DNA from 3 places in the Streptomyces sp. NPDC020681 genome. Region 2 is predicted to be linked to each of the others. Evidence: riboswitches for the same ligand, from Rfam matches in the RefSeq annotation. Region 2 holds a riboswitch; each other region holds the start of a gene.
What was found. Region 2 has a riboswitch for thiamine pyrophosphate ahead of thiO (glycine oxidase ThiO). Riboswitches for the same ligand answer to the same signal wherever they lie in the genome.
Positions count from the first base shown of each region.

Region 1: it holds a riboswitch for thiamine pyrophosphate, as region 2 does, so the genes downstream of both, ACH4YL_RS35830 (thiamine ABC transporter substrate binding subunit) here and thiO (glycine oxidase ThiO) in region 2, are expected to answer to the same signal.
Region 3: it holds a riboswitch for thiamine pyrophosphate, as region 2 does, so the genes downstream of both, thiC (phosphomethylpyrimidine synthase ThiC) here and thiO (glycine oxidase ThiO) in region 2, are expected to answer to the same signal.

Region 1 covers NZ_JBIRTX010000025.1:35,857-39,124, forward strand. Annotated here, with positions in the region: gene rlmN (23S rRNA (adenine(2503)-C(2))-methyltransferase RlmN) at 10-1,116, shown strand; TPP riboswitch at 1,182-1,286, shown strand; gene ACH4YL_RS35830 (thiamine ABC transporter substrate binding subunit) at 1,281-2,375, shown strand; gene ACH4YL_RS35835 (ABC transporter permease) at 2,444-3,268, shown strand, end outside.
Region 2 covers NZ_JBIRTX010000015.1:95,530-98,797, reverse strand. Annotated here, with positions in the region: gene ACH4YL_RS29745 (NAD(P)/FAD-dependent oxidoreductase) at 1-1,074, opposite strand, end outside; TPP riboswitch at 1,188-1,300, shown strand; gene thiO (glycine oxidase ThiO) at 1,298-2,503, shown strand; gene thiS (sulfur carrier protein ThiS) at 2,500-2,709, shown strand; gene ACH4YL_RS29730 (thiazole synthase) at 2,716-3,268, shown strand, end outside.
Region 3 covers NZ_JBIRTX010000002.1:545,434-548,701, forward strand. Annotated here, with positions in the region: gene ACH4YL_RS06100 (SsgA family sporulation/cell division regulator) at 1-253, shown strand, start outside; gene ACH4YL_RS06105 (YibE/F family protein) at 305-1,654, opposite strand; TPP riboswitch at 1,727-1,883, shown strand; gene thiC (phosphomethylpyrimidine synthase ThiC) at 1,876-3,268, shown strand, end outside.

The DNA.
Region 1 (3,268 bases), on a different contig from region 2:
GGTAGCACCATGCCCAAGCCCGGAGAACTGACTTTCGTCGCGCCCCGCGGAGCCAAGAAGCCGCCGCGGCACCTTGCCGACCTCACGCCCGCAGAGCGCAAGGAGGCTGTCGCCTCGATCGGCGAGAAGCCGTTTCGCGCCAAGCAGCTGTCGCAGCACTACTTCGCGCGGTACGCCCACGACCCCGCCCAGTGGACCGACATCCCCGCCGCCGCCCGCGAGAAGCTCGCGTCCGAGCTGCTGCCGGATCTGATGGCCGTCGTACGGCACATCTCCTGCGACGACGACACCACGCGCAAGACCCTGTGGCGGCTGCACGACGGCACGCTCGTCGAGTCCGTGCTCATGCGTTATCCGGACCGGGTGACGATGTGTATCTCGTCGCAGGCCGGCTGCGGGATGAACTGCCCGTTCTGCGCCACCGGGCAGGCTGGCCTGGACCGCAATCTGTCGACCGCCGAGATCGTGCACCAGATCGTCGACGGCATGCGCGCGCTGCGCGACGGCGAGGTGCCCGGCGGGCCCGCCCGGCTGTCGAACATCGTGTTCATGGGCATGGGCGAGCCGCTCGCCAACTACAAGCGGGTCGTAGGCGCCGTCCGCCGGCTCACGGACCCGGAGCCGGACGGGCTGGGGCTCTCGCAGCGCGGGATCACCGTCTCGACCGTCGGCCTGGTGCCCGCGATGCTGCGCTTCGCCGACGAGGGCTTCAAGTGCCGTCTCGCCGTCTCGCTGCACGCACCGGACGACGAGCTGCGCGACACCCTCGTCCCGGTGAACACCCGCTGGAAGGTCCGGGAGGTGCTGGACGCGGCCTGGGAGTACGCGGAGAAGTCCGGCCGCCGTATCTCCATCGAGTACGCGCTGATCAGGGACATCAACGACCAGGCGTGGCGCGGTGATCTGCTCGGCCGGATGCTGAAGAGCAGGCGGGTCCATGTGAACCTGATTCCGCTCAATCCGACGCCCGGATCCAAGTGGACGGCGTCCCGGCCCGAGGACGAGAAGGCGTTCGTCGAGGCGATCGCTGCCCACGGTGTGCCCGTGACCGTACGGGACACCCGTGGCCAGGAGATCGACGGAGCGTGCGGACAGCTGGCCGCGTCCGAACGCTGAGGCAAGCCCGTCGGCGCGGGCTGATACTGTGCCCGTGCCTGTGCTATCGCACAAATGAACAATGAACATTCCGACAGGGGAGCGCACACAGCGCTGAGAGTGCGGCAAGGCCGCAGACCCTCGGACCTGATCCGGGTCATACCGGCGTAGGGAGTCAGCACCACATGAACAGCCAGTTTCGGCGTGCCCTCGGCGGCGCGCTTTCCGCGGCCGTCGGCATCACCGCCCTCGCGGCCTGCGGCGAGGAGTCCAAGGACTCCTCCTCCGGCGGCTCGACGTCCAAGACCGTGACGCTCGTCAGCCATGACTCGTTCGCCGCCTCCGACTCCGTACTGAAGGAGTTCACCAAGGAGACCGGCTACACGGTCAAGGTGCTCAAGAGCGGCGACGCCGGTGCGGCTCTGAACAAGGAGATCCTCACCAAGGGCTCGCCGCAGGGCGATGTCTTCTTCGGCGTCGACAACACCCTGCTCTCGCGCGCCCTCGACAACGACCTGTTCACGTCGTACGAGGCCAAGGGCCTGGCCCAGGTGCCGGACGAGGTGCAGCTCGACAAGGACAAGCACCGTGTCACGCCCGTCGACACCGGCGACATCTGCGTCAACTACGACAAGAAGTACTTCGCCGACAAGAAGCTCCAGCCGCCGGCGTCCTTCGACGATCTGATCAAGCCCGAGTACAAGAACCTGCTGGTCACCGAGAACGCGGCGACGTCCTCGCCGGGCCTCGGCTTCCTCCTCGGCACGGTCTCGAAGTACGGCGACGAGGGCTGGCAGGACTACTGGAAGAAGCTCAAGGCCAACGGCGTCAAGGTCGTCGACGGCTGGGAGCAGGCGTACAACGAGGAGTTCTCCGGCTCCGCCGGCGGCAAGAAGGCCAAGGCGGACCGGCCGCTCGTCGTCTCGTACGCCTCCAGCCCGCCGGCCGAAGTGCTCTTCTCCGAGCCGCAGCCGGCCGAGGCCCCGACAGGCGTCGCGACCGGCACCTGCTTCCGCCAGATCGAGTTCGCCGGTCTGCTGGACGGCGCGAAGAACGAGAAGGGCGGCAAGGCCCTGCTGGACTTCCTGGTCTCCAAGAAGTTCCAGGAGGACATGCCGCTGAACATGTTCGTGAACCCGGTGATCAAGGGTGCGCAGCTGCCCGAGGTGTTCACGAAGTTCGGCGCGGTCGTCGACAAGCCGGAGACCGTCGACCCCGACAAGATCGCCAAGAACCGTGAGCAGTGGGTCCAGTCATGGTCCTCGCTCGTAGTGAAGTAACGAAGTCCCACGGCGGGAAGACGGCGCGCGGGAAGTCGGTCCGCGGGAGCCTGGTGCGGCTCGGGCTGATGGCCGGGCCCGTCGCGTTCTTCGCCGTCTTCTTCGCGTATCCCGTCGTCGCGATCGTCGGCCGCGGGCTCCAAGTCGACGGCGTGTGGCAGTTCGGGCGGATCGGCGAGGTGCTGGGCCGCGCGGACTTGCAGCGCGTGCTGTGGTTCACCACCTGGCAGGCGCTCGCGTCGACGGCGCTCACGCTGCTGATCGCGCTGCCAGCCGCATATGTCTTCGCGCGCTTCGACTTTCCCGGCAAAGGGCTGCTGCGGGCGGTGGTCACCGTTCCGTTCGTGCTGCCGACCGTGGTCGTCGGCACCGCGTTCCTCGCGTTGCTGGGGCGCGGCGGGCTGCTCGACGAGCTGTGGGGGATCAGGCTCGACACCACCGTGTGGGCGATCCTGCTCGCGCATGTCTTCTTCAACTACGCCGTCGTCGTACGGACCGTGGGCGGGCTCTGGTCGCAGCTCGACCCGCGTCAGGAGGAGGCGGCGCGGGTGCTGGGCGCCGGACGGTTCGCGGCCTGGCGACGCGTGACGCTGCCCGCGCTCGGGCCCGCCGTCGCGGCCGCGGCCCTGATGGTCTTTCTCTTCACCTTCACCTCCTTCGGCGTCGTACAGATTCTCGGCGGGCCGACGTTCTCCACGCTGGAGGTGGAGATCTACCGGCAGACGGCGCAGCTGCTGGACCTGCCGACGGCGGCGGTGCTGACGCTGGTGCAGTTCGCGGCGGTCGGTGCGATCCTCGCCGTGCACGCTTGGACGATACGGCGGCGGGAGACCGCGCTGAGGCTGGTGGACCCGGCCGGGACCGCGCGCCGGCCGAAGGGCGCGAAGGACTGG
Region 2 (3,268 bases):
TTCCGCGGGATCCCCGCGCCACAGCAGAGTGTCGGCCCCGGAGTGATGGCCCGCGTACTGCACAAAACGGCCGAACTGCTCGGACCAGAAGTACGGCACCGGGTCGTAGACCTCCGGCGGCTCGGCCGACCCGGCGGCGATGACATTGGCGGCGACCGTGCGCGGCCCCTGCAGCGCGTTGTCCCAGTGGTGCACGAGCAGCCGCCGGCCGTAGCGCGCGGACGGGAAGGAGGCGCAGTCCCCCACCGCGTACACATCGGGCAGCGACGTGCGCAGATGTTCGTCGGCGGTGATTGCGCCGTCCGGGCCGATGGCGATGCCGGACCCGGCGAGCCAGGCCGTGGCGGGCCGCGCGCCGATGCCGACGACGACCGCGCCCGCGGCGAGCTGCCGACCGTCCGCGAGGATGACCGCGCCGGGCTCGATGTCGGCCACGCCCACGCCGGTGAGCAGCTCGATGCCGTACTCCGCGTACCACTCGGCCATCGGCCCCGTGACGTCGGCGGGCAGCGCACCGGCCAGCGGGCGGTCGGCGGCCTCGACGACGGTGACGGTGCAGCCCGCCTCACGCGCGGCGGTCGCGAACTCCGCGCCGATCCAGCCCGCGCCGACCACCACGATGTCGTGCTGCCGCGCGAGCACCGGACGCAGCCGGGCCGCGTCGTCGAGCGTGCGCAGCAGGTGGACGCCCGGGACGGCCTCGGCGCGCGGCAGCGTGATCGGTTCCGCGCCGCTGGCGATGACCAGGAGGTCGTACGGGACGACTCCCGCCTCGGTGTCCAGTTCGTGGGCACCGGGACGTACGCCGGTCACCTCGCAGCCCAGCCGCAGCTCGACGTCGAGCGCCTCGAAATCGACATCGAAGGCCGAGCCCTCCGCCTTGCCGAGCAGCACCGCCTTGGACAGCGGCGGCCGGTCGTACGGCTGGTGCGGTTCGGCCCCGATCAGGGTGACCGGGCCGGTGAAGCCCTGTTCGCGCAGAGCCACCGCGGTCTGCACGCCGGCCATTCCCGCGCCGACGACCACCACGCGCCGCGCCTGTGCTGCCTTCTGCGCTGTCTGCTGCTCGCTCACCCGTCAACCTTACGCATCTGACGCATCGTCAGGTAACCGGGTCCCCCGGATCCCCGGGCAACGGCGGCTGCTCCCCTACTGCGCGTTGGGACCTGGGGTTAGGGTGGCTGCCGTAAGGCACTCGCGGGAGTCCGGACGCACCGGGCTGAGAGGGAGGCTGGACGGCCTCCGACCGTACGAACCTGATCCGGGTCATGCCGGCGAAGGGAGGGGCTGGACGCCCATGTCTCGTACCACGGAACAGTCAGAACATTCAGAACGGTCAGACCAGTCAGGCCGCGGCTCAGACGTCCTCGTCATCGGGGGCGGAATCATCGGCCTGGTCACGGCCTGGCGGGCGGCCCAGCGCGGACTGCGGGTCATCGTCGCCGATCCGGAACCCGGCGGCGGAGCCGCGCAGGTGGCCGCGGGCATGCTCGCCGCCGTCACCGAACTGCACTACGGCGAGCAGACACTGCTCGCGCTCAATGTGGAATCCGCACGCCGCTATCCGGCCTTCGTCGCCGAGCTGGAGGAGGCGACCGGAGCCTCGGTCGGCTACCGCGCGTGCGGCACGCTGGCCGTCGCGCTCGACGCCGACGACCGTGCGCATCTGCGTGAACTGCACGCGCTGCAACGCCAGTCCGGCCTGGAGTCGGAGTGGCTGACGGGGCGCGACTGCCGACGTCTCGAGCCGATGCTCGCGCCGGGCGTACGCGGCGGCCTGCGGGTGGACGGCGACCACCAGGTGGACCCGCGGCGGCTGGCCGCTGCGCTGGTCACCGCCTGCGAGCGGGCCGGAGTGGTGCTGCACCGCGGCTGGGCGGAGCGGCTGACGGTCGTACGGGACCGGGCGGCCGGAGCCGTGCTGACCGACGGGTCGCGGCTCACCGCTGACCAGGTGGTGCTGGCCGGCGGCAGTCTGAGCGGCCGGCTCGGCGGCGTACCGGCGGAGGTGCTGCCTCCGGTACGGCCGGTGAAGGGCCAGGTGCTGCGGCTGACCGTGCCGCCGCCGTACGCCCCGTTCCTGTCCAGGACCGTACGGGCCGTGGTGCGCGGCAGCCATGTCTATCTGGTGCCGCGGGAGAACGGCGAACTGGTCCTCGGAGCGACCAGCGAGGAACTCGGCTGGGACACCACGGTCACCGCCGGCGGGGTGTACGAGCTGCTGCGCGACGCGCACGAGCTGGTGCCGGGCATCACGGAGCTGCCGCTCACCGAGACCCGCGCCGGACTGCGGCCCGCCTCGCCCGACAACGCGCCGCTGCTGGGCCCGACCACGCTGCCGGGACTGCACCTGGCCACCGGCCACCACCGCAATGGGGTGCTCCTCACGCCCGTCACCGGCGATGTCATGGCCACGGTCCTGGTCAACGGCGAACTGCCGGACGAGGCCCGGCCCTTCACGCCACGCCGCTTCTCTCCCGTATCGCTGGAGCAGCCCGCATGAACGTCCTCAACATCTCCGTCAACGGCGAGGTCCGTGAGCTCGCCACCGGAACCACCCTGGACGCCCTGGTCGCGGACCTCACCGCCGCGCCGTCCGGCGTCGCCGCCGCCGTCAACGAGGCGGTCGTGCCGCGCAGCCAGTGGGCGGGCACGCGGCTCGGCGACGGCGACCGGGTCGAAGTCCTCACCGCAGTGCAGGGAGGCTGAACAGCCATGGCCGACGACCGGCTCACCATCGGTGACACGACCTTCAACTCCCGGCTGATCATGGGGACGGGCGGAGCGCCCAGCCTCGACGTGCTGGAACGCTCCCTCATCGCGAGCGGGACGGAACTCACCACCGTCGCGATGCGGCGTCTCGACCCGACGGTGCAGGGGTCGGTGCTGTCCGTCCTGGAGAAGCTCGGCATACGTGTGCTGCCCAATACGGCGGGCTGCTTCACGGCGGGCGAGGCCGTGCTGACCGCGCGGCTCGCGCGCGAGGCCCTCGGCACCGACTGGATCAAGCTGGAGGTCGTCGCGGACGAGCGGACCCTGCTGCCGGATCCGGTCGAGCTGCTGGACGCGGCGGAGACGCTGGTCGACGACGGGTTCACGGTGCTGCCGTACACGAACGACGACCCGGTGCTGGCCCGGAAGCTCGAGGACGTGGGCTGCGCGGCGATCATGCCGCTGGGCTCGCCGATCGGCTCCGGCCTCGGCATCCGCAACCCGCACAACTTCCAGCTGATCGTCGAGCACGCGCGCGTCCCGGTGATCCTGGACG
Region 3 (3,268 bases), on a different contig from region 2:
GATCCACGGACCGAGCGGGGACGGCGATGTGCACATCACACCGACCGGGCCCGAGGGGAAGTGGGACCTCCGCATCCGGCTCCAAGTGGGCCGGGACCGGGCGGTGTTCCAGGTGGGCGGGGCGCCGATCGTGGCTTTCCTCGACCGCACCGACAGGCTGGTGCCGCTGGGACAGGAGCGTACGTTCGGAGACTTCGAGGGCAATCTCGAGAAGGCGCTCGGACGCATCCTCGCCGAGGAGAACGCCGGCTGAGGACTTCGGACGCCTGTTGAGGCACCTTGGACCACGGCTCTGAGGCCACCGCTACTTCTTGCGGCGGCGACCCGAGCCACCCCGCCCCAGCGGCCCGCTCCGGGCCCCTGATCCGCCCGGTGCCGCCTCTTCGTTGCGCGGCCGGTCCGCGGAGACCACCAGCGCCGCCAGGCCCGTGGTCACCGGCACAGAGGCGACCAGACCGATCGAGCCGATCAGGGTCCGTACGATCTCCTCCGCCACCAGCTCGCTGTTGGCCACGGTCCCCACGCTGCTCTGCGCGATCGAGAACAGCAGGAGCAGCGGCAACGCCGCGCCCGCATAAGCCAGTACGAGCGTGTTGACGACGGACGCGATGTGGTCCCGGCCGATCCGGATGCCGGCGCGGTACAGCCCGCGCGGCCCCATGGAGGGATCCGCCTGATGCAGCTCCCAGACCGCCGAGGTCTGGGTCACGGTCACATCGTCGAGTACACCGAGCGAGCCGATGATGACCCCGGCGAGCAGCAGACCGCTCATGTCGATCCCGGGGAACAGACCGTGAATCAGACCGGTGTTGTCGTCGGTGTTGCCGGTCAGGCTCGCCCAGCCGAGGAAGATCGAGCCGAGCACCGCGATCAGCAGCAGTGAGACCAGGGTGCCGAGGACCGCGACCGAAGTACGTGCGGTCAGCCCGTGGCACAGATAGAGCGAGACCAACATGATCGCGCTCGCTCCGACCACCGCGACGATCAGCGGATTGGAGCCCTGCAGGATCGCGGGCAGGATGAACATGGTCAGCACGGCGAACGAGGCGGCCAGCGCGATCAGCGCCATCACGCCACGCATACGACCCACGAGCACCACGGTGATCGCGAAGATCGCCGCCAGCACCATCATCGGGAAGCCGCGGTTCACATCGATCACCGAGTACTGCAGGTCGCGGGGTGCGTCGGGAGCGAACGCGACCACGACCCCCTGGCCGTCCTTCAGCTGCCGGGGCGCATCGGGCTGGATGATCTCGGTAAATTTGCGGCCTTTGTTCGCGCCGGAAGTGACCTCGACCGTCGCCTTCGCGCAGCTGCCCTGCTGCGCGTTGACCGCCTCGCGTCCCTCAGGCGTGGAGGTGTCACCGGTCGGCGGCACCTGCGCGGCGTTCACGTCCTTGCAGTTGACCTTGTCGACCTGCACCACCCTTCCGTCCTCGGTCTGCCGGTCGAAGCCGACACCGGTGCGTTCATGGGCGGGAGTGCCGCCCGGCCAGAGGACCAGAAGGCCCACGACGACCGCGGTGGCGAACGGAATCAGCACCGCGGCGATGACCTTGCGGAGATGCCGGGAGACGGGTGCTGCGGGTCCGTGACTGTGCGTATGGCCGTGGGGTTCTGGCGGCTGCTGCGGTGCTGGCGGCGAAGAGGTCACCGACCGATCATCGCAAGAACGGGAAGGGGGCCTCTGTTCAGCACGCCAGAAGTGGCGCTAGCGTGGTGGCACCTTTGCACACGCGGGAGCTCGGAGCACCGGGCTGAGAGGACGCTGACCTCCGTCCCTGTGGCGTTTCACGTGAAACGCCTCCGGACGGAAGCCGCTGCGTCGACCGCCGAACCTGTTACCGGGTAATGCCGGCGTAGGGAGTAGGTCTCATGACCGTTCAGGATGCACGCACGCCTGCCGTCGACCAGGCGGAGCGCACGCCGGGCTGGCACAAGGGATACGTCGAGGGCTCGCGCCCCGACCTCCGGGTGCCGGTCCGTCAGGTGCACCTCACCAATGGCAAGGACGTGACGCTGTACGACACGTCCGGGCCGTACACCGACCCCACCGTCGAGACCGATGTCCGCCGCGGACTTCCGCCGCTGCGGGAGAACTGGATCATCGGCCGCGGCGACACCGAGGAGTACGCGGGCCGTCCCGTCCGTCCCGAGGACGACGGGATCAAGCACACCTCGCCGCGCGGGGGCCTCAGGAATCTCGACGCGGTCTTCCCCGGCCGTCCGCGCCAGCCCCGCCGGGGCCGGGCGGGAGCGGCGGTCACCCAGCTCGCGTACGCCCGTCGTGGCGAGATCACGCCGGAGATGGAGTACGTCGCGATCCGCGAGAACGTCTCTCCGGAGGTCGTACGGGAGGAGATCGCGGCGGGCCGCGCCGTGCTGCCGGCCAACGTCAACCACCCGGAGATCGAGCCGATGATCATCGGCAAGCGGTTCCTGGTGAAGGTCAACGCCAACATCGGCAACTCCGCGGTCACCTCCTCCATCGAGGAGGAGGTGGACAAGATGACCTGGGCCACGAAGTGGGGCGCGGACACGGTCATGGACCTCTCGACCGGCCGCAATATCCACACCACGCGTGAGTGGGTGCTGCGCAACTCACCGGTCCCGATCGGCACGGTGCCGCTGTACCAGGCCCTCGAGAAGGTCGACGGCAGGGCCGAGGACCTGACCTGGGACGTCTACAAGGACACGGTCATCGAGCAGGCCGAGCAGGGCGTCGACTACATGACGGTGCACGCGGGGGTGCTGCTGCGGTACGTGCCGCTCACGGCCCGCCGCAAGACCGGCATCGTGTCGCGCGGCGGCTCGATCATGGCGGCCTGGTGCCTGGCGCACCACAAGGAGTCGTTCCTGTACGAGCACTTCGAGGAGCTCTGCGAGATCCTCGCCGCGTACGACGTGACGTACTCCCTCGGCGACGGCCTGCGGCCCGGCTCGATCGCGGACGCTAACGACGAAGCGCAGTTCGCCGAGTTGCGCACACTCGGCGAACTCAACACGATCGCCAAGCGCTTCAACGTGCAGACGATGATCGAAGGACCTGGTCACGTCCCGATGCACAAGATCAAGGAGAACATCGACCTCCAGCAGGAGATCTGCGAGGAGGCCCCGTTCTATACGCTCGGCCCGCTCACCACGGACGTGGCCCCCGCGTACGACCACATCACCTCCGGCATCGGCGCGGCGATGATCGCCTGGTGGGGCACGGCCATGCTCTGCTACGTCACGCCCAAGGAGCACCTGGGTCTGCCGAACCGCGACG